3 regions of the Pseudoalteromonas sp. C2R02 genome follow, and region 1 is predicted to be linked to each of the others. Evidence: predicted binding sites of a transcription regulator. Region 1 holds the regulator's gene; each other region holds the start of a gene.
The links. The regulator LexA, encoded in region 1, represses DNA repair genes until DNA is damaged. The targets are predictions, from matches to a motif close to TACTGTATNNNNATACAGTA.
Positions count from the first base shown of each region.

Region 2: a site for LexA is predicted at 3,721-3,740, ahead of KO527_RS15750 (S24 family peptidase). Genes of this name have one in related genera too.
Region 3: a site for LexA is predicted at 3,326-3,345, ahead of recN (DNA repair protein RecN). Genes of this name have one in related genera too.

Region 1 covers NZ_JAHKQC010000057.1:16,021-20,604, forward strand. Annotated here, with positions in the region: gene plsB (glycerol-3-phosphate 1-O-acyltransferase PlsB) at 1-1,471, opposite strand, end outside; gene lexA (transcriptional repressor LexA) at 1,646-2,263, shown strand; gene coxB (cytochrome c oxidase subunit II) at 2,763-3,908, shown strand; gene ctaD (cytochrome c oxidase subunit I) at 3,908-4,584, shown strand, end outside.
Region 2 covers NZ_JAHKQC010000036.1:30,510-35,093, reverse strand. Annotated here, with positions in the region: gene KO527_RS15765 (winged helix-turn-helix domain-containing protein) at 1-1,055, opposite strand, end outside; gene KO527_RS15760 (alpha/beta hydrolase-fold protein) at 1,283-2,452, shown strand; gene KO527_RS15755 (ankyrin repeat domain-containing protein) at 2,998-3,636, shown strand; gene KO527_RS15750 (S24 family peptidase) at 3,755-4,168, shown strand; gene KO527_RS15745 (Y-family DNA polymerase) at 4,156-4,584, shown strand, end outside.
Region 3 covers NZ_JAHKQC010000037.1:140,872-145,455, reverse strand. Annotated here, with positions in the region: gene KO527_RS17040 (DUF819 family protein) at 1-713, shown strand, start outside; gene kdsA (3-deoxy-8-phosphooctulonate synthase) at 723-1,568, shown strand; gene recN (DNA repair protein RecN) at 1,632-3,302, opposite strand; gene KO527_RS17025 (RecQ family ATP-dependent DNA helicase) at 3,470-4,584, shown strand, end outside.

The sequences.
Region 1 (4,584 bases):
TAGGTTGGTTATCATTTAAAAATTGATTCACATTGATAGGTTCAGCAAAATTTACATAACCTCGGCCATAATTTTTAAGGTTTTTAATGGCCTTAAAAATACCAAATACAGATTCGTTCTTTTTATTGTCACCAGCAAGTTCTTTTAGGTAAGTGCTTACTTCCATAACATGCTCATAACCGATATAAACAGGCACGATAGAAACCGGTCTATCTAAGTCTCTAAGCATAGCTTGTATCGTCATAGCTAACATGCCGGTTTTAGGTGCTAGTAACCTGCCTGTTCTACTGCGACCGCCTTCAGTGTAAAATTTAACTGAATGACCTTTGTTAAATAACTGGAAAAGGTATTCTTTAAAAATACTAGAATAAAGTTTATTACCTTTAAATGAACGACGAATAAAAAAGGCGCCACATCGTCTAAATATAGGTCCTGCAGGCCAAAAGTTAAGGTTAACACCTGCTGCGATATGTGGTGGTACTAACCCTTGTTGGTAGATCGCATGGGTTAATAATAAATAATCCATATGACTTCGATGGCAAGGGACATAAATTATTTCGTGACCTTTTTGCGTTAACTCATTAACTTGCTCAATATTTCTAACGTCAATGCCATTATAAAGTTTGTTCCATAACCAAGTTAATATTCTGGCAAAAACGCGTATCACTGCATCGTTATAATTGGCTGCAATTTCATTGAGTTGCTTTAAAGCGTTTTCTTGTGCTTTTTCATTACTGATATTCTTACTTTTAGCTTCATCTGCAATGGCTTTTTTGATGTTCTTTGAGGCTAAAAGGCCTCTAAATAGCTTATCTTTAGAAGGAAGCTTAGGGCCTGTTGCAGCAAGCTTTTGACGTTGAAAATGTGCACGTGCAACACGAATTAATTTATGAGGTAAATCATCGGTAGCATGTTTTTTATTGAGTAACTCTCTTGCATCAACAGCTTGGCTAAAGCGAATCATGTTATCTCTACCAGAAAATATTACAACGAGTAACTTTCTTAGCCAGCTAGGACTTAAAGAGTGCGATAATAAAGTACCTAAACCTGGCTTTTCTTTACCTGGATCTCTGCCCCATAATATGGTGACTGGAATAATTTGCACCGTTTGTTCTGGGTTTTCTCGCAAAGCTTTAAATATTATTTCACCTTGCTCTAACGCATTTGTTTTTTTTCTTTTTGAGCCAAATAAAGGCGCCGGATTTGATAATGGGATTAAGCTTGGCAGCGAGTAGTCACCTAAGATCTGATTTTTTCTTGGGTTAGGTAAACCTAGCTTTTTACATTGATGACCTAACGCAGCTAAATCGCTGTGAGAATTAAGTCTTGTAATGTAAAAGGTCGGCAAATTGGTTTTAAGGCCTAATTGTGAGCAAGGGTCTTCAGGAAGTAATTTGCTTTTTACAAAAATGCTATTTGTTAACTTTGCTAGAAAGTTAAATCCTGTATTTATAAAAGAAAAAAACGCCATTGGTCCACCTAAGAAAAAAGTTTGCGCAAGGATATCAGTAATTCAACATTTATTATAGAACTGGACAGACCATTAAGCTTTATCAAGAGTAAAATATCTTTTAAATACTTGTTTGCCATTTCAAAATAACTGTATATACTCACAGTAACATGTACTGTATGGAAACCCAGTTGTATGCGACCGTTAACAAAACGACAAACACAAATTTTAGAACTAATTAAGGTATTTATCAAAGATACCGGTATGCCTCCTACAAGGGCTGAAATAGCGCAATCTCTCGGGTTTCGTAGTGCAAATGCAGCTGAAGAGCATTTAAAAGCTTTAGCTAAAAAAGGTGTTATTGAAATGGTGCCAGGTGCTAGCCGAGGTATTCGCGTAGTTGAAGAAGAACAACCTGAGCAACTTGGTTTACCTTTAATAGGTCAGGTCGCTGCTGGTTCACCGATACTTGCACAAGAGCATGTTGAAAGCCATTATGAAGTTTCAGCTGAATTATTTAAACCTGCGGCTGACTTTTTATTACGTGTAAATGGCATGAGTATGCGGGATATCGGCATAATGGATGGCGATTTATTAGCGGTTCATAAAACCCAAGTTGCCAATAATGGACAGGTTGTTGTTGCTCGTGTAGGCGATGACGTAACCGTTAAACGCTTTGAAAAAAAGGGCAGCCAAGTACTTTTGCATCCTGAAAACGAAGACTTTTCTGATATTGTAGTTGATTTAGAGAGTGAGTCTTTTGACATTGAAGGTTTAGCGGTGGGTGTTATAAGAACAGCCGATTGGATGTAATATAAATTTACACTAACTCATTAACGCTAATATTATTGAATAAATGAATATTAGCGTTTTTTATTATTTTTAAAATCATATTGTTACAAACAAAACTCTTCAAATACAATTAATGCTAATAAAAATCAATTAAACACTGTTTTGCAATAATTAATATGCCTTTTTTAGGCTGTATCCCTTACATTTATGGCTTTCCACTAAAGCCCTCTTCTTGAATTTTTCTAATTAACTTACTGATTTAACAAATTTATCAAAAATATCTTTGTTATTTTTTTGTTAAAACTTGCACAAATAACAATCATGGACTATTTGGTTATAGAGCTGTTTAAAATAAAATTTATTTAAAGCGGTAATAAAAAATATATCAAAATAAATACCAATAATAATAGTGAAATGGCAAAAAGCATTTGAAGTTTAATTTAATTACCTGGTCTGAGGTGGTTTTATTCGATTGATATCTTAGCCATTTCTTTGCTTTAAGCATAAAAGGAGATGTCACATGGGTGTCGTGCGCTTTACCTTGTGGCTTATATTGCTTATCCCTCAATTAAGTTTTGCAAATAGCTCGCTTAATATGAGAACTGGAGTAACCGATATAAGTGAAAACGTTTATCAACTGCATATGATCATTTTTATGATTTGTTGTGTGATAGGCATAATTGTCTTTGGCCTGATGTTTTGGGCTATATTCCGTCATAGAAAATCAAAAGGGGCAAAGCCAGCCCAATTTCATGAAAGTACAAAAATAGAAATATTATGGACTGCAATTCCTTTTATTATATTAATAGGCATGGCAGTACCGGCTACTAAAGCATTGATTGCTATGGAGGATACTTCAAAAGCAGATCTGACCATAAAAATAACCGGATCTCAGTGGAAGTGGCACTATGAATACCTGACTTATGAAGGTAAAAAGGGAGATGTGGATTTCTATTCCATTATGTCTACTTCACAAGATCAAATTACCAATAAAGAAACTAAAGGCGAACATTATTTACTTGAAGTAGATAAACCTTTAGTGATCCCAACAGATAAAAAAGTACGTTTTTTAATGACTTCAGATGATGTGATCCACTCATGGTGGGTACCTGATTTTGCAGTAAAAAAAGATGCTAATCCCGGATTTATTAATGAAGCTTGGACCCGTGTAAATACCCCAGGTACATATAGAGGTCAGTGTGCAGAGCTATGTGGTAAAGACCATGGCTTTATGCCTGTTGTTGTTGTTGCTAAAGCGCCAGCTGAATTTGATGCCTGGTTAAGTGACAGTCAGAAAGAAAAACAAAATGCAGCTCAAGCTGATCAAGCTTTATTATCTCAAACTTTATCAAAAGAAGAATTAATGACTTTAGGTCAACAGGTTTATATGTCTAGCTGTGCCGCATGTCATCAGCCTACTGGGTTAGGGATTCCAGGTGTATTCCCAGGATTAAAAGCAAGCCCAATCGCTTTAGGCGATGTAAATGCACATATCGATGTGGTTTTACATGGTACGCCTGGGACGGCAATGCAAGCATTTGCGAAACAACTTACTTTAAAACAGTTAGCTGCAATTGTAACTTATGAGCGTAATGCTTGGGGTAATGATACGGGTGATTTAGTACAACCTAGCCAAATTAAAGCCAGATTAGGGGGTGATGAATAATGAACTCAATTACTCAAGATCAAAAAGATTCTCAAGAGCAAACAAATGCGCATGAAGGAGTGATCATATCAGATCATGATGATGCTCACGCAGAGGATCATCATGGTCCTGCTAAAGGATTTAAACGTTGGTTATATACAACAAACCATAAAGATATAGGATCAATGTATTTGATCTTTTCATTGGTTATGTTTTTAGTGGGTGGCACCATGGCTATGGTGATCCGGGCTGAGTTATTTCAGCCTGGTTTACAATTAGTCGATCCCCACTTCTTTAATCAAATGACAACTGTGCATGGTCTTATTATGGTGTTTGGTGCCGTCATGCCTGCTTTTGTTGGTCTAGCTAACTGGATGGTGCCTTTAATGATAGGTGCGCCAGATATGGCACTACCAAGAATGAATAACTGGAGCTTTTGGATTTTACCATTTGCCTTTGCTATTTTACTTGGATCATTATTTATGGAAGGCGGTGGCCCTGCTTTTGGTTGGACTTTTTACGCACCACTTTCAACAACATATAGTAATGATAATACCGCTTTATTCGTATTTGCAGTGCATATAATGGGTATAAGTTCAATAATGGGCGCAATTAATGTGATTGTTACCATAGTGAATATGCGTGCTCCGGGCATGACTTGGATGAAGCTGCCATTATTTGTTTGGACTTGGCTAAT
Region 2 (4,584 bases), on a different contig from region 1:
GTTTTGTAATTACTATCTGTACTCATTATGAGTAACTTATTACCATCTGGTGAAATATCAATACCGTGATGCCCCCAACCTTTAGGCTCATCTTGCGTAACAAAGCGATGATTTTCAGTTTTGAGGTCAAATAAATAAATTTGATTAGGCCATAAATCTTGCGGTTGAGCAGCGTAGTAGATCTCCTGCCGCGTTTCATGGTAATCAATATCTTTTATTCGTTTGTTACCACAATCAAACAATTTATCGTTTTGTTTCCAGTTCATGACTAAATTAGCTTGGCTTGATTGCTCTATTTGACTGTTTGCAGTAAGCCTTGCTTTATATACACCACAAGTATCTTGGGTTTTATCAAAATAAAACAAGTAGGTGGTTTCATCGTTCGAGTCTTTTGTCACTGCAACTATACTACTAATAGTTGCTTTACCTATATCGACTTGATGTACCTTTGAACTGTGAATGTTTTTTACCCAAAGTTGATTTGCGATATTTTCTGAGTTCATCTTCAAGTAATAAAGATGCTTTTTATCTGGATGCATTCTCGCAGATTTTTCAGCCCCTTTTGAACGTGTTAATTCTATTGTGTCAGCCTTATAATTTGGCTGTTCAGTAGAGCTAACAACTTGCCAAAGAAGTACACTTGAAAGCATTAATATTACAGCTATTGTTACAATACTAAATGTACTTAATCTAACCTTTTTTATGCTGGTATTCTGTTGCGCTATTTGTGGACGTGTATTAGAAGTTTCAACTAAAGTTACTTCACATATTAATCGATAACCGCGTTTTGGTACGGTTTGAATATATTGAGGTTGCTTAGGATCATCTCCTAACACTTTACGCAAGTTTGCGATTAATTTATTAATTGCATTATCTGTAACGATAGAGCCTGACCATAGGTGTTCTAAAATATAGTCCCGAGAAATGATGGTATTAGGCTGACTTACAAATATCATCAGTAGCTCAAATAGTTTTGGATCAATCGCTAACTCTTTATCTTGATATAATAATCTTGTTTGTTTCCTATCAAGGATGAACCCACCAAATTGAATCATACTGTATCGTTGTCCAAAAAGTTAAATATTAGTGCCCTTAAAAGTAAATAAGTCTATCATGCAGTAAAACAGATATAAAACAGTGGATTAAATAAATGTCTATTTTGATAATAATATGGTGAATTCACTTGTTTTTCACTTTTTTTCCTTAAAATTTCATTACTTTTCTATTCAAAAACATAACTGTAGCTTTAAAACACTAACCAAGTTAAATTAAAGGATATCTTATGTTTAAACACATAATTACTGTTTTCATTGTTACATTTTTTCTCAATATAGGGGTGACTAATGCCAAGGTGCGAGGGGAATCATTCGTTGATGGATTGCCTTCAAAAATATTAGCAGAGCAACGAGAACTACTGGTTCACTTACCTAACAATTATCACAAAAATACACATACAAACTATCCCGTACTTTACCTATTAGACGGTCAGAGAAATTTCAATCATGCTATCGGTTCATTAGATTTATTAAACCAATCTTACATGGCGCAAGAAATGATTATTATCGCCATTAAAAATACGCACCGTACCAGAGATTTTACGCCAACTTATGATGAAAATTATAATCGCTGGGGAATGTCAGGTGGTGCAGATAAGTTTTTAGATTTTATGGAGCAAGAACTTATTCCTTATGTGGATAAAAGCTATCGTACAAATAATTTTAAAATATTATCAGGTCATTCTTTAAGCGGCTTATTAACTGTGTATGCACTGCAATCAAGACCACAATTATTTCAAGCACATTTTGCGTTCAGCCCAAGTTTATGGTGGCATGACCAAGTAATTTTTAAGCAAGCTGAAAGCTTTTTAGCTAATACAACTGAGCTTAATAACTATTTATATCTAAATTTGGCTGATGAAGGTGGTAATATGCTGAGCGCTTTTGAGAAATATACTAAGTTACTAAAAAAACAGACTATTAAAGGTTTTAACTATCATTCAGAAATTGACGAACGAGAAAATCATGGTACTTCTGCGCTGATAGGGCAAACACTCGCATTCAGATATTTATATAACACATTGCAATGCCCACAAGAGATAATTGCCCAGGGATTACCTGCAATTGAAAATTTTTATAAGAAACAATCTACAAAATATGGTTATCAAATAAAGCCTAGTTACTCGACTATTACTCAAGCAGGGAAAAATGCGCTATATAGAAAAGAGATTATTAAGGCGATTACTTTCTTTGAGTTCAATGTCAAAAACTATCCTAATATCGCTGATGGTTATTCTCGATTAGCCTATGCTTTAGAAGCCGATGGTCAATTTGAAAAGGCGCTAAAAATGACAAATCTCGCGATTAATAAGAGTGTGCAGGAAAATGTTGAGAGCAACTCATTTAAACATCATAAAGCCCACTTATTGGCTTTAATTAACAATAATAAGTTATAACCTTATTTCTGCTTAAGTTAAAAACCGCCTATTACATTGTTTAATATCAATTTTACAGGCAAAAAAAAAGCCCTAAAGGGCTTTTTTGAGAATCCATATCAACCGTCACCGATATGAGCAATGTAGCAAGTAATAAGGGGTGAGCATTGATAGCCTAGTAGCAAGGGGCGATTGTTTCCAAGCTATCAATGATCTTACAGTTTAACGTACTGCTTAACGTTTACAGGGTTCTTTCTGTATCTAAATAAAGCATGGCGTCCTGCCAAAATATCGTCCTTGTGGTCTGAGGTTAGGTACTGCGTTTCGTTGATAATGATTATCAATTAGAATCATACCCAAGTCAACATCTAAATGATAATTATTTGCAATAAGTTCAGCTGATTTGTCCGCGGACTGTTCGGTGTCCGTCCGGTGGAGATGAAAATCAAATATTTATTATATATTATATATATTTTTCAATCAGTTATGTTTTGGCATGATGCTTGATATACCTTATATGAATTTACAACTGAACAACTATATAAAATTCATAAAGGAACAATGAAATGCTAAAAATAAACAACAAATCAAAACTATTAAGTATCGCTATTAGCTGTATTGCTATTTCTACTGCGACAATCAGTATCGCCCATGATAATAATACGGCTATTGTAGTCTCAGGAGACCACCAAAAATCTCATTTAAGCAATCCAAATAGTGAGTTGATGATCCGAGCAATCAGACATAATGATTTAAATAAAGTTAAAACTTTATTAGAAAATGGTGTGGGTATAAATGAGAACCTTGAAGGTGATGGCACCGCATTAATTATTGCGGTTCAGCGTAATAAAATTGAGCTTGTACAAACATTAATTGATTTAGGAGCTGATGTTAATCAAGCTACAGATATCGATGCGAATGCTTTAATTAATGCTGCGATGAAAAATAATATTGAAATAGCTCAATTACTTTTAGAGCATGGTGCAGATCTAGATGCGATTGTTGTCAATGATGAAACGGCTTTGATCACGGCATCACGCGCAGGGCATTTTGAAATGGTCAAATTTTTAGTAGAAAGTGGCGCCGATGTTAATTTAGGTGTGCAGGTACAATTACGAGATGGCACAGAATATCGCAGCCCACTTAATGGTGCTAGAAATATGAAGATTAAACAATATTTAGAAAATAACGGCGCAAAAGCATAGTTATTTATTATATTCATCAATTTAGGTCGCTCATGCGGCCTTTTTTATTTAAAACAAATCTGTCTAAACTCATTATTTAGTTTATACTGTTTTTATATACAGTATTTAGAGTTGTAAAATGAAAGTTATTCCAATTTATATTGAAGCGGGGATCTCAGGCTTTGAATCACCTGCGGCAGAATATAAAGAACTGGGCTTATCTTTAGATCAGTTATTAATAAAACATCCTAATGCGACTTTTATTGGTATCGCATCAGGGCAGTCCATGCAGGGCATCGGTATTTTTGAAGGAGATTTATTATTAGTAGATAGAGCTGAAGAGCTTAGATGTGGTGATGTGATTGTTGCAAATTTCAATGGTAACTTTGTATGTAAATTATTAGATAAAAACAATGCTTTATTATTATCTGCATCACCAATGCATCCGCCAGTCAAAGTGAGTCAAGCAGATGAATTTCAGGTAGAGGGTGTGGTCACACGTTCAATTCGTTTACATCGTCAAGCAAGTGAATTATTACAATGTTTGCCTTAGTTGATGCGGTTTCTTTTTATGCCAGTGCTGAAAAAGTATTTGATCCTGCCATTCGCTCTAAACCTGTTGTGGTACTGACAAATAATGATGGCTGTATCTGTGCTATATGTCCTATCGCTCGAAAATTTAATATCCCTAAATTTCAGCCTTATTTTAAAGTTAAAGATTATTTAGCAAAGCATAATGTGGTGATACGTTCTTCTAACTATGAATTGTACGCCGATTTAAGTGAAAAGATGATGAATGTGATCGGCCGGTATTGTGATAATCAATATGTATATTCAATAGATGAGTCATTTTTACAGTTTACAGGATTTAAACATTTAATTGATGATTGGCATGAGTATGGGCACCAGATCAGGAGCGCTGTATGGCGAGAAACTAAATTACCAGTCGGAGTGGGCTTTGGCACAACA
Region 3 (4,584 bases), on a different contig from region 1:
TCGTTGCAAATATGTGGATGGCAGTTTTATTATTAATGGCTGCTAACCATAAGAAAATAGATGCAAAAACGGGTGCTGATACATCTGCGATTGAAGATTTAAAGACTCGCGTTCAAAAGTATCATGCTGAACATGCGCGTATGCCAACTTTAAATGATTATATGACAATCATTGCTATTGCTTTTGGTATTACCGGTTTTGCCCATTTTGCTGCAGATATTTTAGGCCCATACTTTGGCAATAACTTTGCTTGGGCAAGTGAATACAGTTTAAATAGCAAATTCTTTTGGCTAATCGTGATTTCTACTACCATAGGTATTAGCTTATCATTTACTAAAGTGCGACATATCGAAGCATTTGGTGCATCAAAAGTCGCTTCAAGCTTTTTATATATTTTAGTTGCTTCTATTGGCCTACATATGAATGTAACAGCGATGTTTGATAATCCTGGCTTATTTATTGTTGGCGGTATTTGGATGTTGATCCACGCAAGCTTAATGTTATTAGTCGCTAAACTAATCAAAGCACCACTGTTTTATATGGCTGTTGGCTCACAAGCAAATGTAGGCGGAGCAGCATCGGCACCCGTTGTTGCAGCGGCTTTTCACCCATCACTTGCGCCAGTAGGTGTTTTATTGGCTGTATTAGGCTATGGCGTAGGCACATATATGGCTTATATTTGTGGACTAATGATGCAAGCAGTTGCACCTTAAGGATAAACAATGAATAAAAATATTATTAATGTACAATCAGTAGAAGTCGCAAATGATAAACCATTTGTTTTATTTGGCGGCATGAATGTATTAGAGTCTCGTGATTTAGCGATGCGTATCGCTGAGCATTACGTTGAAGTGACGCAAAAATTGGGGATCCCATACGTTTTTAAAGCGTCATTTGATAAAGCAAATCGCTCTTCAATTAACTCTTACCGTGGCCCAGGCATGGAAGAAGGCTTAAAGATTTTTGAAGAAATTAAAAATACTTTTAATGTGCCTTTAATTACTGATGTTCATGAACCACACCAAGCATTACCGGTTTCAGAAGTGGTAGATGTCATTCAGTTACCTGCATTCTTGGCCCGTCAAACAGATTTAGTTGTTGCTATGGCAAAAACGGGTGCGGTTATTAACATTAAGAAACCACAGTTTTTAGCACCTCATGAAATGCGCCATATCATTAAAAAGTTTAATGAGGCTGGGAACGATAAAATTATTTTATGTGAACGTGGTTCAAGCTTTGGTTATAACAACTTGGTAGTTGATATGTTGGGTATGGATGACATGAAGCAACAAGCACCTGTTATATTTGATGCAACACACGCTTTACAACGCCCTGGTGGTCGTGCTGATTCTGCTGATGGTCGACGTGCACAAGCTACAGAACTTGCTAGAAGTGGAATTGCATTAGGAATTGCAGGATTATTTATTGAAGCCCATCCAGATCCATCACAAGCTAAGTGTGATGGACCTTGTGCATTACCTTTAGCTAAATTAGAAGCTTATTTAGCACAAATGAAAGCAGTAGATGATTTAGTTAAAAGTTTTGAGCCGCTAAATACCGCAGAATAATTTAAAAATCGTATCAATAAAAAAGAGCTTAACAGCTCTTTTTTTGTTTATAACGATACACAATTAATTGTGCGCGTTTAGTAATTCTCGCGCATTTGTTAATGTGGCTTTACTAATATTATTACCACCTAATAAACGTGCAATTTCGTCTGTACGCCCACTTTTATCTAGCGCTAGCATTTGAGTTGAAGTTTGCTGTCCATCGGTCTGCTTTGAAACAAAAAATTGCTGGTGGCCAGAACTGGCAACTTGCGGCAAATGTGTTACACATATAACTTGAGTAGACTTGCCAAGTTGTCGTAGTAACTCACCTACAGAAGCAGCAGTAGGACCAGATATACCCACATCCACTTCATCAAAAATCAGTGTCGGTGTTGTAACTTTACCTGCAATAATAACTTGAATAGCAAGGCTTATTCGAGATAGCTCACCACCAGACGCTACTTTAGCTAAAGCTTGCAAAGGTTGCCCAGGATTTGTTGATACTAAAAACTCTATGCTATCAGATCCGAATTTATTAGGTGTTAAGTCACTTTGATAGTGCAAATCTATTTTAAAACAACCATGTTCCATAGAGAGTTGATGCATGCTTGAGCTTATCAATTTATTCAGTGTTTGCGCTGCTACTGAACGACTATCACTCAGTAGTTTAGTTTGTAATTGATAATCAGCCAAAGCATCTGAAATTAAGTCTTCGAGTTCTTCAATTCTGGCATTATTAGAACTAATATTATTAAGTTTTGCCACTAAATCTTGGTGCAGTTGGTATAAGTTCTCAGGTTTAGTATGGTGTTTTCTTGCCAAATTTAAAGCTTGGCTCATACGTTCTTCTACTTCAATAAAACGACTCGGATCGCAATCAGTATTATCTTGATAATGTCTAATTTCTGTTGCAGCTTCTTCTATTTGAATACTTGCCTCTATTAATAATTCACTAATAGGTGACAATGCTTTATCAATAGAAGCAAGTTCAGAAAATTGATTTGCACTTTGTTGTACAAAAGTAAAAGCATTAGCGCCATCTTGCTCATATAGTTGTAATAATTGCTGTTGGCATGCACTAATTAGTGTTTGACTATGACTCAGTTTTTTATGCTCAGTTTCTATTTGTTCAAATTCACCTTCTTGTAAGGAAAACTCATCTAGCTCTTGAACTTGGTATTCAAGTAGTTGCAGTTGCGCTTGCTGCTGTGCGTGTTGGTCACTCAGTTGCTTAAATTCTTTCTTTAGTTTGCTGTATACACCGTAAGAAATGTTTACATTATGTTGTAAATCTAGGTGCCCGGCATATTCATCTAATAAATGTAATTGATGTTCAGATTTAGTTAAAAGTTGATGTGCATGTTGGCCATGAATTGAAATTAAGTATTGACCCATTGTTTTTAGTTGACTTGCAGTGACTGCAATACCGTTAATATACCCTTTGCTTCGGCCATTTTTGTTAACTACTCGGCGTATTAAACATTCAGTATCACTGATCAGATCATTATCTTCTAAGAATTTCTTTGCTTCAGGAAGGTTATGTATATCAAATTGCGCACTTACTTGCGCACGTTCACAACTAGGGCGTACAACTGAAGCTTCAGAGCGCTCTCCTAAGCATAATGATAAAGCATCGATGGCGATTGATTTACCAGCACCGGTTTCTCCCGTAATGGTTGTCATTCCAGGGCCCCACTCGGCATTCAGTTTATCAACGATTGCAAAATTTTCGATTTCGAGAGAAATTAACATGCTGTTTATCCATACAGTAACTATACTGGTAATTTATACAGTAAAATTAAATTTAGCAAGTGTAAGATTAAAATTTTTTAATCTTGAAAGTAAAAAACTGGTAAAAAATATAGAATATAATGACTTTTGGCTTTTAACCTGCTGATAATAAATATAGGAAATTACAAATGAACATAGATCTCAGTCAATCTCTAAAGCAGTGGTTTGGTTTTGATTCTTTTAGGCAAGGCCAGGAACAAACAATAACTCAGTTATTAAATGGTCAATCATCATTAGCTATTTTCCCTACTGGATCAGGCAAAAGTTTGTGTTATCAACTCAGTGCAATTCATTTACCACATCTAACACTTGTTGTTTCACCCTTATTAGCTTTAATGAAAGACCAATTAGAATTCTTAGCTAAGAAAGGTATTAAAGCGGCGAGCATTGATTCCACTTTAACCGCTGAGCAAAACAAGCAAGTAATGAATGATGTACGTTCAGGTTATACCAAAATTTTAATGGTTTCTGTTGAGCGTTTTAAAAATGAGCGCTTTAGGCAGTTTATCCAATCAGTTAATGTATCTATGTTAGTGGTTGATGAAGCACACTGTATTTCTGAATGGGGTCACAATTTTAGGCCTGATTATTTAAAACTGCCCGATTATAAAAAGCAACTTAATATCCCTCTAACGTTACTTTTGACTGCAACAGCAACAAAAAAAGTTAAAAAAGATATGGCTGAGCGTTTTAACATCTCACAAGAGCATGTTATTCAAACCGGTTTTTATCGTGATAATCTCGATTTATCTGTTATTCCTGTATCTACTGATAATAAAAATAAAATGTTACTTGATGTGGTTCATAGTCAATCCGGTTCAGGCATTGTTTATGTCACTTTGCAGCACAGTGCTGAGCAAGTTGCACAATTTTTAAAGTCTCATAATATCAATGCATGTGCTTATCATGCAGGCTTTGATAGTGACTTACGTCAAAGTATTCAAAATGATTTTATGGCAGATAAAATTCAAGTGGTGGTTGCGACAATTGCATTTGGTATGGGGATAGATAAGTCAAACATACGATTTGTGATCCATCATGACTTACCTAAATCAATTGAAAACTATTGCCAAGAAATAGGTAGAGCAGGGCGAGATGGGCTCAAGTCTCAGTGTTTTACACTTGCTAATTTAGATGGTCTTAATACAGTTGAGAATTTTGTATTTGGTGATACCCCAGAAAAAAATGCAATTAAATTTATAATCAACAATATGCTTGATGAGAACGATAAAGGTCAGTGGGA